One region of the Azospirillum largimobile genome, then DNA from elsewhere that is predicted to be linked to it. Evidence: riboswitches for the same ligand, from Rfam matches in the RefSeq annotation. Region 1 holds a riboswitch; each other region holds the start of a gene.
The links. A riboswitch is a leader RNA that binds a small molecule or an ion and turns the genes downstream of it on or off. The one in region 1 is predicted to bind thiamine pyrophosphate.

Region 1 (6,708 bases):
GGGCGATCAGGCCCAGCTGGTGGAAAGTGTCGGCGCCCTTCTGCATCACGCCGGGATCGAAGGCGCCCAGCCCCTCGCGTTCCGTCGTCTCCGACACGGTGGAGGCGTTGCGCAGCTTGATGATGCCCAGGTTGACCGCCTCGTCCGACCCGTTGATGGCGCGGGTGACGGCGAGGCGGGCGGCCTCCTCCGGGTTGGCGATCATCCAGGCGGCGCTGTCGCGGTAGGCGGCGAGGAAGCGGGCGAGCAGCGGTTTCTTGCTGCGGTAAGTCTCCTCCGTCACCACGAAGATGTCGCTCGGCAGGTTCAGGCTGTCGCGCACCTCGATCACGTTCACCTCGGGCAGCCCCTTCAGCCGCGCGACATAGAGGCCGGTGTCGGTCGCCGCCGTGGCGTCCACCTGCCCCTGGATCACCGGGGCGAAGTTCAGCAGCCCGGTCACCTCGATGGTCACGTCCTTCTCGCTCAAGCCCACCTGATGCAGCAGCACGGCCAGATTCTGGCGGGTGCCGCTCGACAGGCTGTAGACGCCGACGCGCTTGCCCTTCAGGTCGGCGGGCTTGACGATACCGTTGGCCTTGGGCGACACCACGTTGAAGACGTTCTGCGGGTAGATGTTGTAGATGGCGACCAGCTTCTCGCCCTTGTCCAGCGCCAGATAGAGGGCAGCAGGATCGGTGAAGGCGATGTCAGCCTTGCCCGTCAGCATGGTCTGGATAGCCGACCCGCCGCCGGTGCCGGGCACATAGTCGAGCGCGATGCCCTTGGCCTTGAAGAAGCCTTTGTCGGGCTCTGCCAGCAGGTTGGTGATTTCGCTGATCGGCTGGCTCCAGCCCGCCACCGTCACCTTGTCCAGTGCTTGGGCAAGTGCGCCTGACATGCCGCCCAGCAGCAGCGCCCCGACGAGGGCGGACACGCCCGCCGCACGAGAAAACAGCCCCATTTCCTGCTATCCTTTCGCCTGTCGAGACAACAGCCACCGCTCGACCAGCAGCGTGGCCTGATACACCAGCATGCCCAGCGCGGTGATGACCGCGAACAGGGCGAACATCAGCGGGGTGTCCATCATGCCCTGCGCGGCGATGATCGAGGCGCCAAGCCCCTGGCGTCCGCCGATGAACTCCCCGACGACGGCGCCGACCAGCGCCAGCACCACCGCCACCCGCAGCCCGGCCAGGATCACCGGCAGGCCCGCGGGGATCTTCAATCGCGTCAGGGTGCGCCAGCGCCCGGCGCGCAGCATGCGGAACAGCTCCCGCTTGGCGGGATCGACGCGGTCCAGCCCGGTCAGCGTGTTCTCCAGCAGCGGGAAGAAGCAGATCAGCGCCGTAATCGCGACGGTGGAGGTCATGCCGAAGCCGAACCACAGGATGAACAGCGGCGCCAGCGCCAGCTTCGGCACCACCTGACTGGCGATGACGTAGGGGTAGAGCAGACGGCGCAAGCCCGCGACCTCCGCCAGCGCCACCCCGGCGACGAAGCCGACGAGACAGCCGATGCCGAGCCCGAGCGCCATTTCCGCCGCCGTCACCGCCAGATGCGGCAGCAGCCGTCCGCTCGCCAGACCGCTCCACAGCGCCGCTCCCACCGCCGAGGGCGGCGGCAGAACCAGCGCCGGAATCCCCGACCAGCGGCAATAGCCCTCCCACCCCGCCAGAAGCAGCAGCGGCAGCAGGATCGCGGCGATGCGGGTCGTCATTCCGCCGCCTCCGCCCGCCGCAGCCCGGCCGCGCCGTCCATGGCATGGCGAAGCTCACGGCACAGCGCGTTGAATCGCGGGTCGTAGCGCAAATCGCGCGGGCGCGGGCGCGGCAGGTCGATGGAAAGGCTGTGGCGAAGCTGCCCATCCGCCATCACCGCCACGCGGTCGCCCAGATAGACCGCCTCGGCGATGTCGTGGGTGACGAACAGCGCGGTGGTGCCACGCTGCGCACACAGCCGCAGCAGATCGTCCTGCAACTCCTCGCGCGTCAGGGCGTCCAGCGCGGCGAAGGGCTCGTCGAGCAGGAGCAGCGCCGGATCGGCGATCAGCGCGCGGGCCAGCGCCACCCGGCTCTGCTGGCCACCCGACAGCGCCCGCGGCCCCCGCTCCGACAGCCCGGTCAGCCCGACCCGCTCCAGCAGATCCAGCGCGCGGGCGCGGTCGTCGGCGGTGGCGCGGCGGTGCAGCGTCACCGGCAGCAGCACATTGTCGAGCACCGTCAGCCATTCCAGCAGCGTCGGCGCCTGGAAGACGAAACCCACCGCATCGCCCGGCCCGCACACCGCCGCGCCGTCCAGCCGCACCCGCCCGGTGGCGGGGGTGAACAGCCCGGCGGCCAGCTTCAGCAGCGTGGTCTTGCCGCAGCCGCTGCGCCCCAGCAGGCAGTGGATGGCGCCGCGGCCGACCGCCCAGTCGACGCCGTCGACGATGGCCGCACCGCCGTAATCGAAGCGTACACCCTCGAACGTCAGGAAGGCCGGCGGGTCAGTCGGCATAGCGGGCCAGCCCCTCCGCCAGCGCTTCCGCCGACCGTTCGATCTCCGTCACCGTCACCAGATCCAGCAGGTTGAACCGGCCGTCATGATGCCAGCCCGCCTCCGGCGCGGTCATGGTGCCGAGCGCGCAGAACCGCGTCACCCCAGCCGCCCCAAGCGGCCCGGCCAGCCTGAACAACTCCTCCGGCGGCGCGGCGATGCCGGCGGTCTGCAGCACGGCACGGTGCGGGGCGACGCGGCCCGCCACCTCCGCCAGATCGTCCACCGCGACCACGGAAATCGTCCGGTTCAGCGCGGTCGGCGCCAGCCCGTCGGGCGCATCGGTGCAGGACACGCACCAGCCGCCCGCCGGATCCGACAGCAGCAGATGGCCGGACCCGTCCAGGCCGCGCATCGCCTGCCCGTCGCGCCAGCCGGCGACCTCCCCGGCCTCCGCCATCGACAGGACACGGCGCGGGTGCTTGCGGGCCTGCACCGCCAGTTCATGGGCGAGCATGGCGGCGAAATCCTGCGGCGACAGCCGGCCGCCGCGCTCGACGAACAGGGTCTGCGGCGAATAGCAGCCCTGCTGGTCGTAGCGGGCGATGTCGTGGGCGGCCAGCCGCGCCGTCTCCCCCGACCGACGCGGGTCCAGCGCGGCGCGCGACACCAGCGCAAAGCTGATCTTGTGGCCGTAGGGCAGGAAGCGGGTGGTCACCGGCACCCGGTCGCGGATCGCCGCCAGCGCCGCGGTGCCGCCATAGGCGACCACCGTATCGGCCTGGGCCAGCCATGCCCGCTCCGCCGCCGCGTCGCCGCCCTTCCACCACACCACGGCCAGACACTCGCCCAGTTTGGGGTCGATCTCCGACAATAGCTGCGCGAACCAGCCCGCGAACAGCGGCTCGGCGCTGGGCAGCTTGCCGACAGTGCCGGACTTGACCAACAAGCCCGAGATCAGGCTCCACAGGGGCAGTCCCGGCACATTGCCCGCCCAGACATGCAGCAGCAAGTCCGGGCCGAAGGCGCGGGTGAAGCCGCCCTTGGGCGCCGGCTGGAATTCGTCCAGCACCAGCGGGTTGGCGAAATCCTCCGCCAGGAAGCGGCGCAGTTCGTGGGCGCGGAAGGTCTTCAGATAGCCGGTCAACCCCAGCCTGACCATCTCGGCGTCATAGCCGGTGACGACGGGCAGCAGCCGCTCCGCCCTTTGGCGCCACGGATCCTCGCGGTCGAGCAGCCGTTGGATCGCCGTGTCGATCACCGCGACGATGTGGGCCGTCGGCAGCGTCTTCAGATAGCCGCGCGCCGCCGCCCGCACCGTCGCGGAGACCCGCTCCACCTGCCCCGCATCCAGCACCGGCACTGCCACGCGCAGCGCCGCATCGCCCGCCCCGAAGGTCAGCACGCGCCGCTCCACCGCCTCCGGCGGCAGGCCGGGCAAATGGCCGGCCAGTTCAATGACGGACGGATCGTCGCCGAAGGCCAAGGCCGCGCTCCCGCTCAAGCGCGCGCGGCGGCGAGGAAATCCTCCACCGCCAGCGAGCAGCCCTTGGCCTGCGCGCCGGCGACGCGGCCCAGCAGGCGGAAGCCGCCCTCCTGCAGGATGCCGGCATCCTCGGTCAGGATGGCGGCGACGGAGTTGATGTGTGCCAGATCATGGTGAACCAGCACGCCCATGCTGCCGGGCGGCACGTCCCGGCCGGACAACGGATCGACGACGCGGCTGCGGATCCAATGCGGGCCGGACTTCAGCGACGGGCAGACCGCGTTGCCGTCGTCGTAGAACTGGGTGCTCAGCTCCGTCATGCCGTACATGTTGATGCAGCGTCGGCGCGGCACGCCGAAGAACTCGGCCAGCTGGCCGTAGAACTCGTCCGGTTCCAGTTCCCGCGACTGGCCCTTGAAGCCGCCGGTGTCGAGAATGCGGCTCCCCTCCGGCAGGGCGAAGCGGCGGCCGTCGCGCGCCATGGCATCCATCAGATGCACAAACCCATAGCTGGCGCCCAGCAGGGCGAAGGGCTCCCCCGACCGTTCGGCGGCGTCCAGCCGGTCATAGAGTCCGGCGATGTCGATGCCGGCTTCGCCGATCCAATGGCGGCTGTCCGGCGTGCCGCATTCCGCCCGCGCCAGCTCCAGGTAATGGGCGAGGGAGGAGTTCGGCATCGCCGTCTCGGTCGGAAACAGGATGCCCATCGCCATCCGCTCCACCCCAGCCTCTGAGCCCTGCATGAAGCGGCGGCGGAAGTTGAGCAGCATGGAGCGGTCGTAGACCGACAGGGTCGTGTGGTGGATCTGGCCGCGGATGCCGCCCTTGGTCGTGCCGCTGGTCATGAAGATGCGGGCGGACTCCTCCGCCGGGCGGCAGCTGAGCGTCAGATCCTTGAAGGCGTTGATCGGCACCGCCGGGATGTCGCGCCAGCTCTTCACCCCGCGCGGCGTCCGGCCGCGCTGCATGGCGAAGCGGCGGTAGGGCTGGTTGTGCTCGAACTGGTGGGCGAAGACCGCCAGCGCCAGGGCGTTGAAGGCCTCGTCGGCCGCCGCCCCGGTTCCGATGTCGGCCTCCATGAAGGCCAGGACCCTGTCGTAGATCACGCTGTCGTAGATCGCGCTCACCGCACCCTCCCCGCCCCGTTCTTCTCCAAGCGGCACCGACCGATGGAGCAACAAACGAATCCGGGACAAGCCTGTGGGGTATGGATCAGCGCGTCGGCCGCGAAGGCCTTCTCGTCCCGCATCCCTACGCCGGCATGACCCGGATCAGGTTCGAAGGGTTGCCGCGTCGCCCGGACGCGAAGGACCGGGCCGGCGGGTGTCTCAGCCTCCTGAACGAGGCTCCCCTGGGAACGGGACGGAGCCTAGAAGACCATCGCGCCGTCTGTCAACGACGGGGATGCCGGCTTTGCGGACGGCGGAAACGGCGCCGCATTGATGATTTCCGCTCTCCGACCTGTTGTACCGCTGCCGCCCCATGCCGCAGCAATCCCGATATCGGCTGGGGTGGATCGGCCCCTCTCTTGAAGGAGACGCAGATGACCGTTCGCAAATTCGCCGTGACGGACGTATCGCTGGAGCGCACCCCCGGACAGGACGCCGACGTGTTCGTCGGCAACGTGGTCGACCAGCGCCATGGCGGACCCGTCACCATCGGCTACGGCCGCTACGAACCCAACCAGAGCATCGACGAGGCGATTGCCGTCGACGACGTGATGGTGGTGCTGGAAGGGCGGGTCTCGGTCGCCTCCGATGCCGGCACGGTCACCGCCGGGCCGGGCGAGATCGTCTACATGCCCAAGGGTTCAAACGTCACCATCCGCTCGCACGAAGAGGGCGCCCTCACCGCCTACGTCACCTATCCGCACTGGCAGGAGGCTTGAGCGGACCCCGATCGCCGCTGATCGACAAAAGCAGGAAGAGTGTGGAGCGGCTCACATCCCAAAATCCGGGGCTTGGGTAGGGTCTGTCCATCGGCAACACGCCGCATCCCGCGGCCCCGAGACAGGAGACCAGATCATGATCCGCACCTCCCTGCTGACCGGCTTCGCTTCGCTCGCCCTGTTCGCCGCCCCGGCGATGGCCCAGAACATCTCCGACATCTCCAACACCGCGGCCGGGATCGGCAACACCGCCAACCAGAGCGCGCTGGTCATGCAGAAGTCCAAGGGTCCCTTCGCCGGTCCGAACGTCGCCACCGTCTCCAACCTCGCCGCCGGCATCGGCAACACCGCCAACCAGGACGCCTTCGTCAAGCAGCGGAGCGGCGGCGTGTTCAGCGGCGGGTCGATGGCGACGGTCGGCAACACCGCGGCCGGCATCGGCAACCTCGCCGGCCAGAGGGCGACGGTGATGCAGAAGAGCGGCGGCCTGCTGAGCGGGGGTTCGGTCGCCAATGTCGGCAACACGGCGGCCGGCATCGGCAACACCGCCCTGCAGCACGGCACCGTTCTCCAGCGTTCGGGCGGGCTGGTCGGCCCCTTCAACCACAGCTCCATGCAGAACCTGTCCGCCGGAACCGGCAACTGGGCGGGACAGAGCGCCCTCGTCAAGCAGCGCTGACCGCCCTTCCTCTACCCGGCTTCCTCCCCTGACCTCGCTCCGGCCGGTTTCCGGCCGGAGCTTTCTTTTGTCCGCTCCTGCCCGCCGGATTCCTTCAGGGAAACGCCCGCATCTGTGGGCCAACTCACAGAGCCGTTTCAAACACTTGGCTAAGCTTCCTTCAACAACGCCGGGGCACGGAAGCCCGAAGCCTCACCC
Region 2 (6,708 bases), on a different contig from region 1:
ACTGGCTGCCGGGGCGGATCAGCACGTCGACCAGCAGCCAGGTCATGATCGAGGCGGCGATGAAGTTGAACATGATCGTCGTGATGACGATGTGGCTGCCGCGCTTGGCCTGTAGCCAGGCCGGGATGAAGGCCCATGCGGCGCCGAACAGGGCCGACGCCAGGATCGCCAGCACCGCCACCACCGGCCAGGGCCAGCCGGTCAGCGCCAGCGCCACCAGCCCGGCGCCGAGCCCGCCGAGATAGGCCTGCCCCTCGCCGCCGATGTTGAACAGTCCGCAATGGAAGGCAATCGCAACGGCCAGCCCGGTGAAGATGTAGCTGGTGGTGTAATAGAGGGTGTAGCCGATGGCTTCCGGATACCCCAGAGCCTCCGTCACCAGCAGCGACAGCACGTCCACCGGGTTCTCGCCGATCACCAGGATCACCAGCCCCGACAGCACGAAGGCCGCGACGAGGTTGAGAACCGGCAGCAGCGCATACCCGACCCAGCCCGGCACGGCGCCCGGCTGACCCTTCCCCGACCCGCTCAGCAGCACCGGCGTCTCCTGGATTGCCCCTGCCGGGGATTCTTAACCGGCAACCCCGCCGCTGACCAAGCATTTCGTCACGCGGAAAAGCCAAGGGGTGCGAGGACTTGGAAGCGTCACAAAAGTCTTGCCGCAGCGCAGCATTCTGGCATGCTTCTTATCCATATGAAAATTATGGTTATGGAGCATGCCCGATGCCGCTCGACCTGCCGCAGACCTTCCGCCACCACGTCTTCTGCTGCGCCCAGCAGCGTCCGCCCGGCCATCCGCGCGGCAGTTGCGCCGCCAAGGGCGCCCATCCGCTGTGGCAGCGGCTGGACCAGAAAATCCAGGGCAAGGGCCTGACGGATGTGGGCATGGCGCTGACGGGCTGCCTCGGCTTCTGCTCCGCCGGGCCGCTGATGGTGGTGTATCCGGAAGGCATCTGGTACCGGCCGGAGACGCCGGAGGACGTCGACGAGATCGTCGAGTCGCATCTGGTTGGGGATACGCCGGTGGAGCGGCTGGTGATGGTTTTGACGCGGTGAGGGGATGGGGAGTGCTGGCTTCGATTACCCCCACCTAACCTCCCCCGCTGGGCGGGGGAGGGACTGCTGCTGCCTTCCCGAACAAGCGCTTGTCCCCTCCCCCGCCCAGCGGGGGAGGGTTAGGGTGGGGGCACCGTCAGCCGACGCTTAACAAAACCCCACGCCTACCAGACCTGCGGTTGCGGCATTGGGACGCAGAGGCGTTTGCCCATAATGTGGGCAGTCCCAGCCATTGCCGTTCCGAACCGATCCCATGACCGACGCCGAGACCGCCGACCTGCTGCCAGCCGAGGCCGATTCGGTCCCCTATGCCGTCGGCTGCTTCCTGGGTGCGATCCTGCTGTTCGCGGCGATGGACACGCTGATCAAGTTCCTGACCGCCGACTACCCGGTGCCGCAGCTGATGTTCGTGCGCTCGCTGGTCGCTTTCCTTCTTGTGGGCGGCTACACGCTGTGGCGGGGCGGCGGGATCGCGGCGATGCGGACCCGGCGGCCCTGGGGCCATGTCTGGCGGGCCTTCGCCGGGCTGATCTCCATGGGATGCTTCTTCTATGCGTTCCGCGAGCTGCCGCTGGCCGACGTCTATGTGCTGAGCTTCGCCGGGCCACTGTTCATCACCGCGCTGTCCGCCCCGCTTCTGGGGGAGCCGGTGGGCTGGCGCCGCTGGGTCGCGGTGGTGGTCGGATTCGGCGGCGTGGTGGTGATGGCGCAGCCATCGGCGGGGGCGCCGCTGGTGCCGGTTCTGGTCGGGCTGTGCGCCGCCTTGTTCTATGCGCTGGCGGCGCTCGCCGTGCGCGGCCTGTCGCGGACGGAGACCAGCGCGTCGATCGTGCTCTATCTGCTGCTGACGACGACGGTGGTCAGCGGCGCGCTGACGGTTCCCGTCTGGACGGCGCCGACCGCCTACGCGCTCGGTCTGATGGCGCTGGTCGGCGCGATCGGCGCCGGGGCGCAGGTGCTGCTGACCCAGGCCTTCCGCCGTGCGCCGCCGGCCGTGGTGGCGCCGTTCGAATATACCGGCATGGTCTGGGCCAGCCTGTTCGGCTGGATGGTGTTCGGCGACCTGCCGACCGCGCCGGTGCTGCTTGGCGCCATGGTCATCATCGGCAGCGGGCTCTATATCCTGCATCGTGAAACCGTGGTGGCGCGCCGCCGGCTGGGTTCTTGACAGGACAGGCCCGGCGGCGACACTCTCGCCGCCTGTTCACGGCTGGGGTGCCCCTGCCTTCGCCAGATCGGCGGATGCGGGGGCTGAGACAACACCCATCGAACCTGATCCGGGTCATGCCGGCGAAGGGAGCCGACCGGAATCCGACGGAACTGCTGCAAATGCCCCGTCCCCTCCGCGTCGCTTCGCTCGCCGGCGCGTGTTGAGGAGTTTTCGGTCATGCGGCGCGCGCTTCCCCTTCTGATCGGCCTGCTGGCCGCATCCTCCTGCCTGTCGTCCGCCGCGCGGGCCGACGACACGCTGTCCTTTCCGGTGCTGGTGCCGCTGACCGGCTTCCTATCGCTGGAGGGAACCAGCCAGCGCAACGGCGCGGTCCTGGCGCTGAAGCAGACCCCGGCCGGCGTCGCCATCGCATCGGAGGTCGTCGACACCGGCACCTCGCCCGAGGCGGCGGTGACGGCGCTGGAGCGGGCGGCCGGCAGCGGCACGGTCGGGGCGGTCGCCGCCAGCATGCTTGGCACCCAGATGCTGGCGATGCTGCCGCTGGCGCAGGAGTTGAAGCTGCCGCTGGTCACCGTGTCGGGCACCGCCTCGATCACCGAGCAAGGCAACCCTTGGGTCTTTCGCTTTTTCCCCGGCGATGCCGTGACCAAGGCCGCCCACGCCCGCTATGTGGTGGAGGAGTTGGGCAAGCGGCAGCCGGCCGTCATCTATCAGACCACCGCCTACGGGCAGAGCGGCAAGGCCCATCTCGACGCCGCCTTCAAGGCGCTGGGTGTGACCCCGGTGTTCGAGGAGGGGGTGGACCCGGCAGCCAAGGACCTTCTGCCGGTGCTGACCAAGGCGCTGGCCGCGAAGCCCGACGTGCTGGTCCTGCACCTGCATTCCGGCCCGACCGCGCTGCTGCTGCGGCAGGCGGCGTCCAGCGGGGTGGCCGTGCCCATCGTCGCCGGCTCCGCCATGCATCAGCCGAGCACGGCGGCCCTGCTGGAGCCGGCGGAGTTGAAGCGCGTTTGTGCCGAGACCGCGGCCTCGCCCATCTCCGGCGACACGCCGGAGGTCAAGGCCTTCACCGAGGCCTATCGCGCCGCCTTCGGCAAGGAGCCGGACGCCTTCGCGCTCGGCCAGTATGACGGCATGACGATGGTGCTGGAGGCGGTGAAGGCCGGCGCCCGCAGCCCCGACGCCATCCGCAAAGCTCTGTCGTCGGAGAGCTTAAAGGGCCTCGCCATGACCTACAAGTCCGACGGCAAGGGCAACATGGCCCATTCCGCCGTCATCGTCTGCTATGACGGGGCCAGCCGCGTGCCGGTGCTGGTGAAGCGGTACGACAACCCCGCGCTTGCGGCGAAGTGAGCGGATGGCGGCGCTTCAACTGCTGGTCAACGGCGTGGCGCTGGGGGCGGCCTATGCGCTGGTGGCGCTGGGCTTCGTGCTGGTGCTGAACGCCACCTCGGCGGTGAATTTCGCCCAAGGCGATCTTGTCATGGCCGGCGGGCTGCTGGCGGTGGCGCTGGCGCCGCTGATCCCGCTGCCGGGCATCGCCCTGCTGCCGGTGGTGCTGGCGCTGATGGCGGCGCTGGGGCTGCTGCTGGCGCTGGCGGCCTATCTGCCGCTGCGCCGCCGGCCGCCAGTGTCGGTCTTCATCAGCACCATCGCCATCGGCATCATCCTGCAGAACGGCGCCGCCATCCTGTTCGGGCCGGAGCCGCGCGCCGCGCCGCCGCTGTTCGGCGACGACACGCTTTACATCGGCGGGCTGGCGGTTCCCGAGCAGTCGCTCGCCATCGTCGCGGTGGCGGCGCTGCTGATCGGCGCGCAGCAATGGGTGTTCGCCCGCACGCAGCTGGGCCGCCGTCTGCGCGCCACGGCGCAGGACCCGGAGATGGCGCGTGCTTGCGGCGTGCCGGTCACCGCGATGATCCTGGTGACCTTCGCCATCGGGGCCGCCTGCGCCGGGGCGGCCGGGCTGCTGCTGGCCAACCGCTATTTCGTCACGCCGACCGCGGGCGGGGACCTGATTTTGAAGGCCTACATCGCCGTGACCATCGGCGGCTGGGGCTCCGTGCCGGGGGCCGTGGTGGGGGCGCTGCTGATCGCGCTGTTCGAGGTGGGGGTGTCGTCGGTGCTCTCGTACCCGGCGGCGCTGGGGGCGCTGTATCTGACGCTGCTGGCGATCCTGGTGCTGCGGCCGCAAGGCCTGTTCGGCGAAGCGGTGCGGCGCCGTGGCTGATCCGCTCTCCCCGGCAAATATCCCCTCTCCCCCCCGGGGAGAGGGTCAGGGTGAGGGGGTTCCGCTTGCCGGACGATCCTCGCGGCGCGTCCCCCTCACCCCAACCCTCTCCCCGCTTTCGGCGGACCTATGGTCCGCCTGTCGCGTCAGCGCAAACTTCGTTTGCGCGAGAGCGGGGGGGAGAGGGGGCTATGCCGGGGTGGAGAGTGTCGTATTGGGGATTGGTGCCCTCGCTCTCCTTGTCTACGCGCTCGCCTTCGCCTCCCCCTACGGCCTGCGCGTCCTGACCGTCGCCGGCGTCTATGCGCTGGCGACTTTCGGATTTCAGATCGTCTTCGGCCTCGGCGGAGCGCTGTCGCTGGCGCAGGGCGCCTTCTTCGGCGTCGGCGCCTATGTGACGGGCATCCTCGGCAGCCGCTATGGCCTTGGCTTCGAGGCGACCTTTCCGCTGTCGATGCTGGTGCCGCTTCTGCTGGCCCTGCCGGTCGGGCTGGCGGTGCTGCGGCTGGAGTCGCACTATTTCGCCTTGGCGACGCTGGGCATCGCGCAGGTGCTGCATCTGCTGGCGGTCAACCTGCCCGAACTGACCGGCGGCTCCAACGGGCTGGCCGGGGTGCCGGCTGTGGTGCTGTTCGGCTGGATGGTGCCGCGCGGCCTGCCGATGGCGGGGCTGGTCTGGGGGCTGGTGGCGCTGGGCGGGCTGGTGGGGTGGTGGCTGGCGCGCGGGCGGCTCGGGCGGTCGTTGACGATGCTGCGCGACGATCCGCTGGCGGCGGGAACGTTGGGGCTCGACGTCGGGCGGCTGCGGCTGACCGCCTTCGGCATCAGCGCCCTGTTCGCCGGAGCGGCCGGAGCGCTGGCGGTCCACACCCAGCGCGTCGTCTCGCCGGAGGTGCTGGAGTTCCCGGTCATGGTCTCCATCCTCACCATCGCCATCGTCGGCGGGCGGGGGCGGATGGCCGGTGCGGTGCTGGGCGCGGTGCTGCTGCTGCATCTGCCGGAATGGTTCCGCTTCCTGGAGCGCGGCTATCTGGTCGTCTACGGAATGGCCCTGCTGCTGACCGTTCTGCTGGCGCCCGACGGTCTGACCGGGCTGCTGGACCGCGCCGCCGGACGTCTGTTCGGCCGCCCCGCCCGTGCCTTGCCGGAAGCGCGCGAGCCGGCGCCGTCCGTTTCCGTGGACGGGCTGACGGTGGAGGGGCTGGCCAAGTCCTTCGGCGGCGTGCGCGCGGTGGATGGCGTGTCGCTGGAGTTGCGGCCCGGCGGCATCACCGGGCTGATCGGCCCCAATGGGTCGGGCAAGACCACGGTCATCAACCTGCTGTCGGGGCTGGAGCGTCCGGATGCCGGGCGGGTGCGGCTCGGCGGCCGGGACGTGACCGGTGCCCGCACCGACCGTCTGGCCCGTGCCGGGCTGGCCCGCAGCTTCCAGGCGGCGATCCTGCCGGAAGGGGCCGGCGTGCTGGAGGCGGTGGCCGCCGCCCGTCTGGCTTTCGATCCCGACGCGGAAATGGCGGAGGCGCATGCCCGCTGGGCGCTCGACCGGCTGGGCGTCGGCGAGCTTGCCGGGCAGGGCTGCGACGGGTTGCCGGCGGCGCTGCGGCGGCGGGTGGAACTGGCGCGCGCCCTGGTCCGCCGTCCGGCCGTCCTGCTGCTGGACGAGCCCGCCGCCGGGCTGACCGATGGCGAGAAGGCGGAACTGGCCGCGCTGCTGCGCGACCTGGCGGGTGAGGGGATGGCGATCCTGCTGGTGGAGCATGACATGGGCTTCCTGCTGCCGCTGGCCGGGCGGGTGCTGTGCCTCGACCGCGGGCGGGTGATCTATGACGGCCCGGCCGACGGGGTGCGCCGGGATGCGACGGTGGCGGCGGCTTATCTCGGCCGGGCGGGGACCGCATGAGTGCATTGCTGTCCGTCCGCGGCCTGACCGCCGGCTATGGTGGGGCGACGGCGCTTGACGGCGTATCGCTTAGCGTCGCGGCGGGCGAGACGGTGGCGCTGCTCGGCGCCAACGGGGCGGGGAAATCGACGCTGCTGAAGGCGCTGCTCGGCCTCGTGCCGGCGCGGGGCGAGTTGAGCTTCGACGGTGCCGATCTCGCGCCGCTGGCGACGGAGGCGCGGGTCCGGCGCGGCATCGGCTATGTTCCGGAGGGGCGGCGTGTCTTCCCCGGCATGAGCGTGCGCGACAATCTGGAGGTCGCCGGCCTGCCCGCCGCCCGCGACCGCGCCCAGGACGTCGAGCGTGTCTTCG
Region 3 (6,708 bases), on a different contig from region 1:
CGCAGCCTGATCATCGAGCACCCGCGCCGCCCCGGCTGGGAGCTTGCCGAACCGGCGGGCAACAAGCCCGACGCGACCGCCGCCGCCTACCGCCTGCCGCTGGCGGTGCCGGCCGGCAAGACGGCGACGCTGACCGCCACGCTGGAGCGGCCGCGGCAGGAGCGCATCGTCCTGACCGACCTAACGGCCGACCAGATCGCCGCCCGCGCCGACGCGGCCGAACTGCCGCCGGAGGTGCGTCAGGCGCTGACCACGCTGGCCGGCCTGCGCGCCGCCGTCGCCGAGAAGGAGCGCCGCATCGCCGAGCTGGAGCGCGACCGGGCGGAGCGCATCGCCGACCAGGACCGCCTGCGTGAGAACCTGAAGGCCCTGCCCGCCGGCAGCGACCTGCACAAGCGCACGCTGGCGAAGATGGCGGAGGCCGAAAACCGCCTCGACGCACTGGCCCGCGACCTGACGACCGCCCGAGGCGAAGCGGAGGCCGCCCGCCAGACCCTGCGCGAGCGGGTGAAGGCGCTGGCGATCTGAGGGCGCGGCAGTCGCTTAAAGCCCCTCTCCCCTTGCGGGAGAAGGGCTACTCGCGTCCAGAAGTCTCGGCCCCCTCGCGGCACCCCTCACCCCGCACGGTCCAACTGCTTGAGGAAGCCGATGTAGCGGTTGATGTCCTCCATCCGCCGGGCGTGGTCGTTCAGGTCGGACAGGCGGCCTTCGATGGCCCGCTGTGCGCCCTCCACCTCGTCGATGACGGCGTTGATGTCGGTCTGCAGGGCGTGGGCGGCGGTGGCGGCCTCGTCCATGCGGACGCTGGTGTCGTCCAGCTGGCTGCCGACCGAGCGGACGGAGGTCACCACCTGATCGATGGCGCGGCGGGTGTCGCCCAGCGTCTGCTTGGTGTCGTTGGCCAGCTTGCGCACCTCCGCCGCGACCACCGCGAAGCCCCTCCCCGCCTCGCCGGCCCGCGCCGCCTCGATGGTGGCGTTGAGCGCCAGCAGGTTGGTCTGGCTGGCGATGCCGTCGATCACCGACAGAACCTTTTCGATGCTCTTCACCACGGTGGACAGCTGGCTGAACTCACGGACCAGCTCCTCCTTCCGCTCGGAATGGCCTTCGAACAGGCCGGCATGGCGGGTCAGCGTCGCCTCGATGGCGGACATGGAGCCGCCGATGCGCGCGGCGTAGCTGGCGGTTTCCTGGACGCCGCTGTTCAGCGTGACAAGGGCGTCGAGGTAGCTGTGCATCCGCTCGATCACGCTGTTGCGGATGCGGCTCAGCAACTCCAGCCGGTTGTAGCGGGTGGCGATGAAATAGCTCTGGAACCGGGCGTAATGGACCGGAAAGCGGTCGACCATGTCGTCGGAAAAGGCGGTGCCGGGCGGGACCTCGAAGAACATCAGGGCCGACAGGGTTTGGTTGATGTTGATGCCCAGCAGTTCGCCGAAGGTGGAGAAGCCGGCGGCGGCCAGCCCGTCGAAGGCATGCACCCGCGACAGCTGGTCCGGGTTGTTCAGACGGCGCAGGATGCAGTCGTTCAGGATGGCGCCCACCGGCCGCGGCTTGTCCCGCAGATAGGCGGCGAGGTCGTCCTCCGTCTGGCGGACGAAGTCGGTGGCCTCCACCAGGCACAGCGAATCGCCGGGATTGACGTCGCAATAGAAGGCGACCTCCCCCTTCTCGAAATCGAAGCCGGAGATGGAGCGCACGAACAGCTCCCCCTCCATCTCGATGGCGAAGGTGTTCTTGGCGAGCTTGGCCGGAAGCTCCTGCGGCTTGCAGCGCAGCGCCTTGGCCAGCGCGTCGATGAAGCTCACCACCTCGAAGCCGTCGCGGTCGATCACGCCGCGCACGATGCGGCGCATCGGGTCGGCGTCCACCACCGCGAAGCGGGTCTGGGTCGGACGGAAATTCTGCGACTTGAAGATGCCGTAACGGATGCCGGGCGCCATCTTCAGGAAGATGGTCAGCGCCGAATTCTCCAGCACGCGCTGGCCGTCGAACAGGCGGGTGTTGCGGAAGTCCAGCGTGCCGCCGGCCGAGCCGCCGATGAACAGGCAGGGGAAATGGCCGGAGCGGTAGACCGCCTCCATGAACCAGCTTTCGCTGGCCGACAGCCCGTCGATGAAGGTCAGCGCCACCGTGTCGTGGCTGTCGACCGCGAAGGGAACGCGGACGCGGTCCAACTCGCCGCGGATCGCCTCCACCCGTGCAGGGACGTCACGGGTCGGCCGGCCGCCGCGCAGATCCTCGCAATGCAGCGGGACGGCATGGATGCTGATCCCCGCGAACAGGCGCGGGCTGAAGGATTGCAGGACCACGCTGTCCCAGCGGTCGCCCGCCTTGCGGTAGAGCGGCTGTCCGTCCGCCGCGCATAGCTCGCCCGCGGTGGAGACCAGCACCAGCTGCGTGGCCGGCGGCAGGGCGGAGCGCACCGCGCGGGCGGTGGCCGCGAAATCGACATGCGGCGAGACGAAGCCGACGACCAGCGCCGGGGCGCCGGCGGCGAAGCCCAGCCCGTCCAGTGCCGTGGCGCCGATCTGTGCGGCCGGCAGGCAGAGGCTGCGGATCGGCGCCTCCGCCGGATCGGCTGCGGCGGTCGCGATGGCCGTATTGCCGGACTCGGCAGCATTCGGACCGGTACCGGAGGAGGCGGTCGCGGAGTCGGAGCGGAAGAAGGACAGCATGGCGGGCGATTCCTCGGACGTCTTGTTTGATTCCGCATGCCAGCCGCGTCGATCGTTTCGCCGACGCCCTGCCACCGGAAATTTTGCGGATAGTTTAGCTCCCGATCGGTGGCTTCGCTCATCGGGGGAACTCCTTATCCAGCCGTGGCATGGGGTCGCACGCCTTGATGGGCCGGGCAGATGGGCCGGGTGCCGATTCCGCTTGTAGGGCCAGCGAAACATTGGCATAAGGCAAACCATAGGCCTGGGGTGCCGTGCGGTGGTCGCGCGGCTGAGAACACACCCATCGAACCTGTCTGGGTAATTCCAGCGAAGGGAGCCGCCGCATGATCCATGCGCCAGATCCGCATCCATTTTCCGTTCCCGAATCGGGAATCCGTCCCTCCGTCGCCGTCATCGGTGCCGGCTGCATCGGCCTTGCCATCGCCTGGAGGCTGGCGTCGGCCGGCTGCCGCGTCGATCTGTTCGAACGGGGACAGGCGGGCCGCGGCGCCACCCATGCAGCCGGCGGCATGCTGGCCGCCTGCGTCGAAACCGAACCGGGAGAGGACGGGCTGCTGCCGCTGACTCGCGCCTCCCAGGCGCTGTGGCCGGACTTCGCCCGCGACCTGGAGGCTGCGAGCGGCATGGCGGTGGACCTGCGCACCGAAGGCACCATGGTCATCGCGCTCAACGCCGACGATGCCGCCAAGGTCCGTTTCCTGCACGGTTTCCAGCGCGACCTCGGCCTTCCGGTGGAGTGGCTGGGCGGGGCCGAGGTGCGCCGGCGCGAGCCCTTCCTGCAGCCAGGCGTGGCCGGCGCCCTGTTCTGTGCCGGCGACCATCAGGTCGACAACCGCAAGGTCGCAGCCGCCCTGCAGCGCGCCGCCCTGGCCGCCGGCGCCCGCCTGCATGAGCAGTGCGGCGAGGTGGCTCTGGCGGTGGAGGATGGACGCGCCGTTGGTGTGCGTGTTGCTGCAACTCTGCACCGGGCCGACCGGGTGGTTCTGGCCGCAGGGGCTTGGTCGGCCGGCGTGCCGGGCCTGCCGCCCGCCGCGAAGCCGCCGGTACGGCCGGTCAAGGGGCAGATGGTCTGCCTGCGCATGGACGCCCGTCTGCCGCTGCTGCGCCATGTGGTGTGGACGCCTGGCACCTACCTGATCCCGCGGCTGGACGGCCGTCTGCTGATCGGCGCCACGACGGAGGAGCGCGGCTTCGACGACCGGCTGACCGCCGGCGGCCAGTTCGCGCTGCTGGAAGGGGCGTGGCGCGCGCTGCCGGGCATCGCCGAACTGCCGATCGAGGAGGCCTGGGCCGGCTTCCGCCCCGGCAGCCGCGACGACGCGCCGATCCTGGGGGAAAGCGGCATCCCCGGCCTGATCCACGCCACCGGCCACCACCGCAACGGCATCCTGCTGACCCCGGTGACCGCCGACGGCATCGCCCGGCTGGTGCTGACCGGCGAGACCGACCCGCTGTTGCGCCCCTTCGCCGCCGACCGCTTCGTTGCGGCGGGAGCCGCCGCATGAGCGCCGTCCTCCGCATCAACGGCCAGGAAGAACCGCTGTCCGCCGCCTCGGTCGGCGAGCTTCTGGCCGCGCGCGGCATCGCCGCAGGCGCGCCCGGCGTCGCCGTCGCCCTGAACGGCGCCGTGGTTCCCCGCCGCCGCTGGCTTGAGACCCCGCTCCAGCCCGGCGACAGCCTGGAAATCGTCCGCCCCATCCAGGGCGGCTGACCCCCCTGATCCTCCCTCTCCCGCCCCCGACACGGGAAGAATCCCCTCTCCCCCCTGGGGAGAGGGGGGATTTCCCCGGGCTGGTCGCCGAAGGAGAGGGCCTTTGAAAGGCTCCCACCATGCCCCAATCCACCCCCGACATCCTCACCATCGCCGGACGCGGCTTCGGCTCGCGGCTGTTCCTCGGCACGGCCGGCTATCCGAACCAGCAGGTGATGCTCGACGCGCTGGAGGCCAGCGGCAGCGAGCTGGTCACGCTGGCGATCCGGCGCATCAGCCTGGACGGCTATTCGGAAAGCCTCGTCGACGTGCTGGCCCGCGCCACCGCCGGGCGGCCGACCGGCCCGGTCGGGCTGCTGCCCAACACCGCCGGCTGCATGACCGCCAAGGAGGCGGTGCTGACCGCCCAGCTGTCGCGCGAGGCGCTGGAAACCCCCTGGATCAAGCTGGAGGTCATCGGCGACCGCGAGCTGCTCTATCCCGACGTGGAGGAACTGCTGCGCGCGACCGAGGAATTGGTGAACGACGGCTTCGTCGTGCTGCCCTATTGCAACGACGATCCCGTCACCTGCCGCAAGCTGGCCGACCTGGGCGCGGCGGCGGTGATGCCGCTGGGGGCCTTCATCGGGTCCGGCCTGGGCATCCGCAACCCGCACGCCATCGAGACGATCTGCGCCCGCAGCCCGGTGCCGGTGGTGCTGGATGCCGGGATCGGCACCGCATCCGACGCCGCGCTGGCGATGGAACTGGGCTGTGCCGCGGTGCTGCTGAACACCGCCGTGTCGAAGGCGCGCGATCCGGTGCGGATGGCGGCGGCGATGCGCGACGCGGTCGCTGCCGGGCGCGGCGCCCATCTGGCCGGCCGCATGCCGATGCGCGCCTATGCCGAACCCTCCAGCCCGCAGATGGGCCTGATCGGCAGCTGACGGCGAAGGGGCGTGCCTCTTGCGGTTGTCCAATCGGCCGCTTGATCCGGCGCGGCGGCTGACGCAGGCTGTCGCGCACCGCCCCTCAAGCCGGAGATCTTCCGACCGTGCCCGCCACCTTCGAACCCCGTACCCCCGACTGGAAGGCGCGCTGCCTCGCGTCCTTCGAACAGCAGCCGATCTGCAGGACGCTCGGCATCGAGATGGCGGCGATGGAGCCCGGCTTCTGCGAGATGCGGCTGCCCTTCCGCGCCGACCTGACGCAGCAGCACGGCTTCTTCCATGCCGGCATGGTCAGCACGCTGGCCGACAATGCCGGCGGCTATGCCGCGCTGAGCCTGATGCCCGCCGGGGCGGAGGTGCTGGCGGTGGAGTTCAAGATCAACCTGATGTCGCCGGCCAAGGGCGACGTCATGATCGCCCGCGCCCGCGTGGTGAAGCCGGGCCGCACCCTGGTCATCACCCAGGTGGAGGTGTCGATGCTGGACGGCGGGGTGGAGAAGGACTGCGCCCTGATGCAGCAGACCACCTTCTGCGTGATGCCGAAATGACGGTCCAACCGGTTCGAAAGGAGTTTCCCATGCTGTCCGCAAACCTGCCGTCCGCGCGCAAGGCCGCCCTTCTGCTGGCCGGCGGCCTTACCGTTTTCGCCGCGGTCTCCACCCCGGCGGAGGCGAAGGATCCGCCGTCCTGCGCCGCCATCTCCTTCCGTCCGCTGCCGACCGGCACCCCGGACGGCGAGCAGGAAACCGGCCTCTACAAGTCGCGCTTCGGCAAGATCGAGGTGAAGGCCGACGTGAAGGGCGGTCTGGCCACCAACTACTACATGGTGCTGAACGGCAAGAAGGTGGACGGTCCGGCCACGCCGCCGAAGCTGTCGGACGCCTGCCTGACGTCCAAGCACGTCAAGCTTCCCTTCGCCAAGCAGGCCCAGGGCGCCTGCACCGGCAGCCGGTTCCGCGTCGTCGTCGACCGGTCCGGCGCCAAGCCGGTCGCCGCCTTCTTCGGACTGCAGGGCGAGGACTGGGCCTACTGCAGCGCCACCACCCTGTAAGGCGCTCCGCCTTCCAGCCATCCCGGGGCTGCGCTCACAGCAGGAACGCCGACGCCAGCCCCAGGAAGGCCAGGAAACCGATCACGTCGGTGATGGTGGTCAGGAACACCGCGCTGGACACCGCGGGATCGACGCCCAGCTTTTCCAGCCCAAGCGGGATCAGCGCGCCGCTGAGCCCCGCCACCACCAGGTTGATGATCATGGCGAGCCCGATGACGATGCCGATCATCGGGCCGTACCAGACCAGCGCGATCACCCCGACCATCACGGCGAAGATGCCGCCGTTGATCAGCCCGACCAGCAGCTCCTTGCCCACCACCCGCATGGCGTTGGCGG

Region 2: linked by a shared signal. The riboswitch ahead of ACWPKK_RS14995 (ABC transporter substrate-binding protein) and the one ahead of ACWPKK_RS20925 (LuxE/PaaK family acyltransferase) in region 1 are both predicted to bind thiamine pyrophosphate.
Region 3: linked by a shared signal. The riboswitch ahead of thiO (glycine oxidase ThiO) and the one ahead of ACWPKK_RS20925 (LuxE/PaaK family acyltransferase) in region 1 are both predicted to bind thiamine pyrophosphate.

What each region holds. Positions count from the first base shown of each region.
Region 1 is NZ_CDRMUA020000003.1:737,152-743,859, forward strand. It holds gene ACWPKK_RS20905 (ABC transporter substrate-binding protein) at 1-943, opposite strand, end outside; gene ACWPKK_RS20910 (ABC transporter permease) at 950-1,699, opposite strand; gene ACWPKK_RS20915 (ABC transporter ATP-binding protein) at 1,696-2,478, opposite strand; gene ACWPKK_RS20920 (acyl-CoA reductase) at 2,468-3,943, opposite strand; gene ACWPKK_RS20925 (LuxE/PaaK family acyltransferase) at 3,958-5,070, opposite strand; TPP riboswitch at 5,174-5,306, opposite strand; gene ACWPKK_RS20930 (AraC family ligand binding domain-containing protein) at 5,487-5,831, shown strand; gene ACWPKK_RS20935 (hypothetical protein) at 5,968-6,510, shown strand.
Region 2 is NZ_CDRMUA020000002.1:346,410-353,117, forward strand. It holds gene ACWPKK_RS14980 (ABC transporter permease) at 1-538, opposite strand, end outside; gene ACWPKK_RS14985 ((2Fe-2S) ferredoxin domain-containing protein) at 724-1,056, shown strand; gene ACWPKK_RS14990 (DMT family transporter) at 1,310-2,224, shown strand; TPP riboswitch at 2,258-2,372, shown strand; gene ACWPKK_RS14995 (ABC transporter substrate-binding protein) at 2,444-3,580, shown strand; gene ACWPKK_RS15000 (branched-chain amino acid ABC transporter permease) at 3,585-4,457, shown strand; gene ACWPKK_RS15005 (branched-chain amino acid ABC transporter ATP-binding protein/permease) at 4,672-6,357, shown strand; gene ACWPKK_RS15010 (ABC transporter ATP-binding protein) at 6,354-6,708, shown strand, end outside.
Region 3 is NZ_CDRMUA020000001.1:274,210-280,917, reverse strand. It holds gene ACWPKK_RS01295 (hypothetical protein) at 1-528, shown strand, start outside; gene ACWPKK_RS01290 (methyl-accepting chemotaxis protein) at 615-2,678, opposite strand; TPP riboswitch at 2,914-3,013, shown strand; gene thiO (glycine oxidase ThiO) at 3,005-4,186, shown strand; gene thiS (sulfur carrier protein ThiS) at 4,183-4,392, shown strand; gene thiG (thiazole synthase) at 4,512-5,318, shown strand; gene ACWPKK_RS01270 (PaaI family thioesterase) at 5,426-5,869, shown strand; gene ACWPKK_RS01265 (hypothetical protein) at 5,899-6,372, shown strand; gene mgtE (magnesium transporter) at 6,407-6,708, opposite strand, start outside.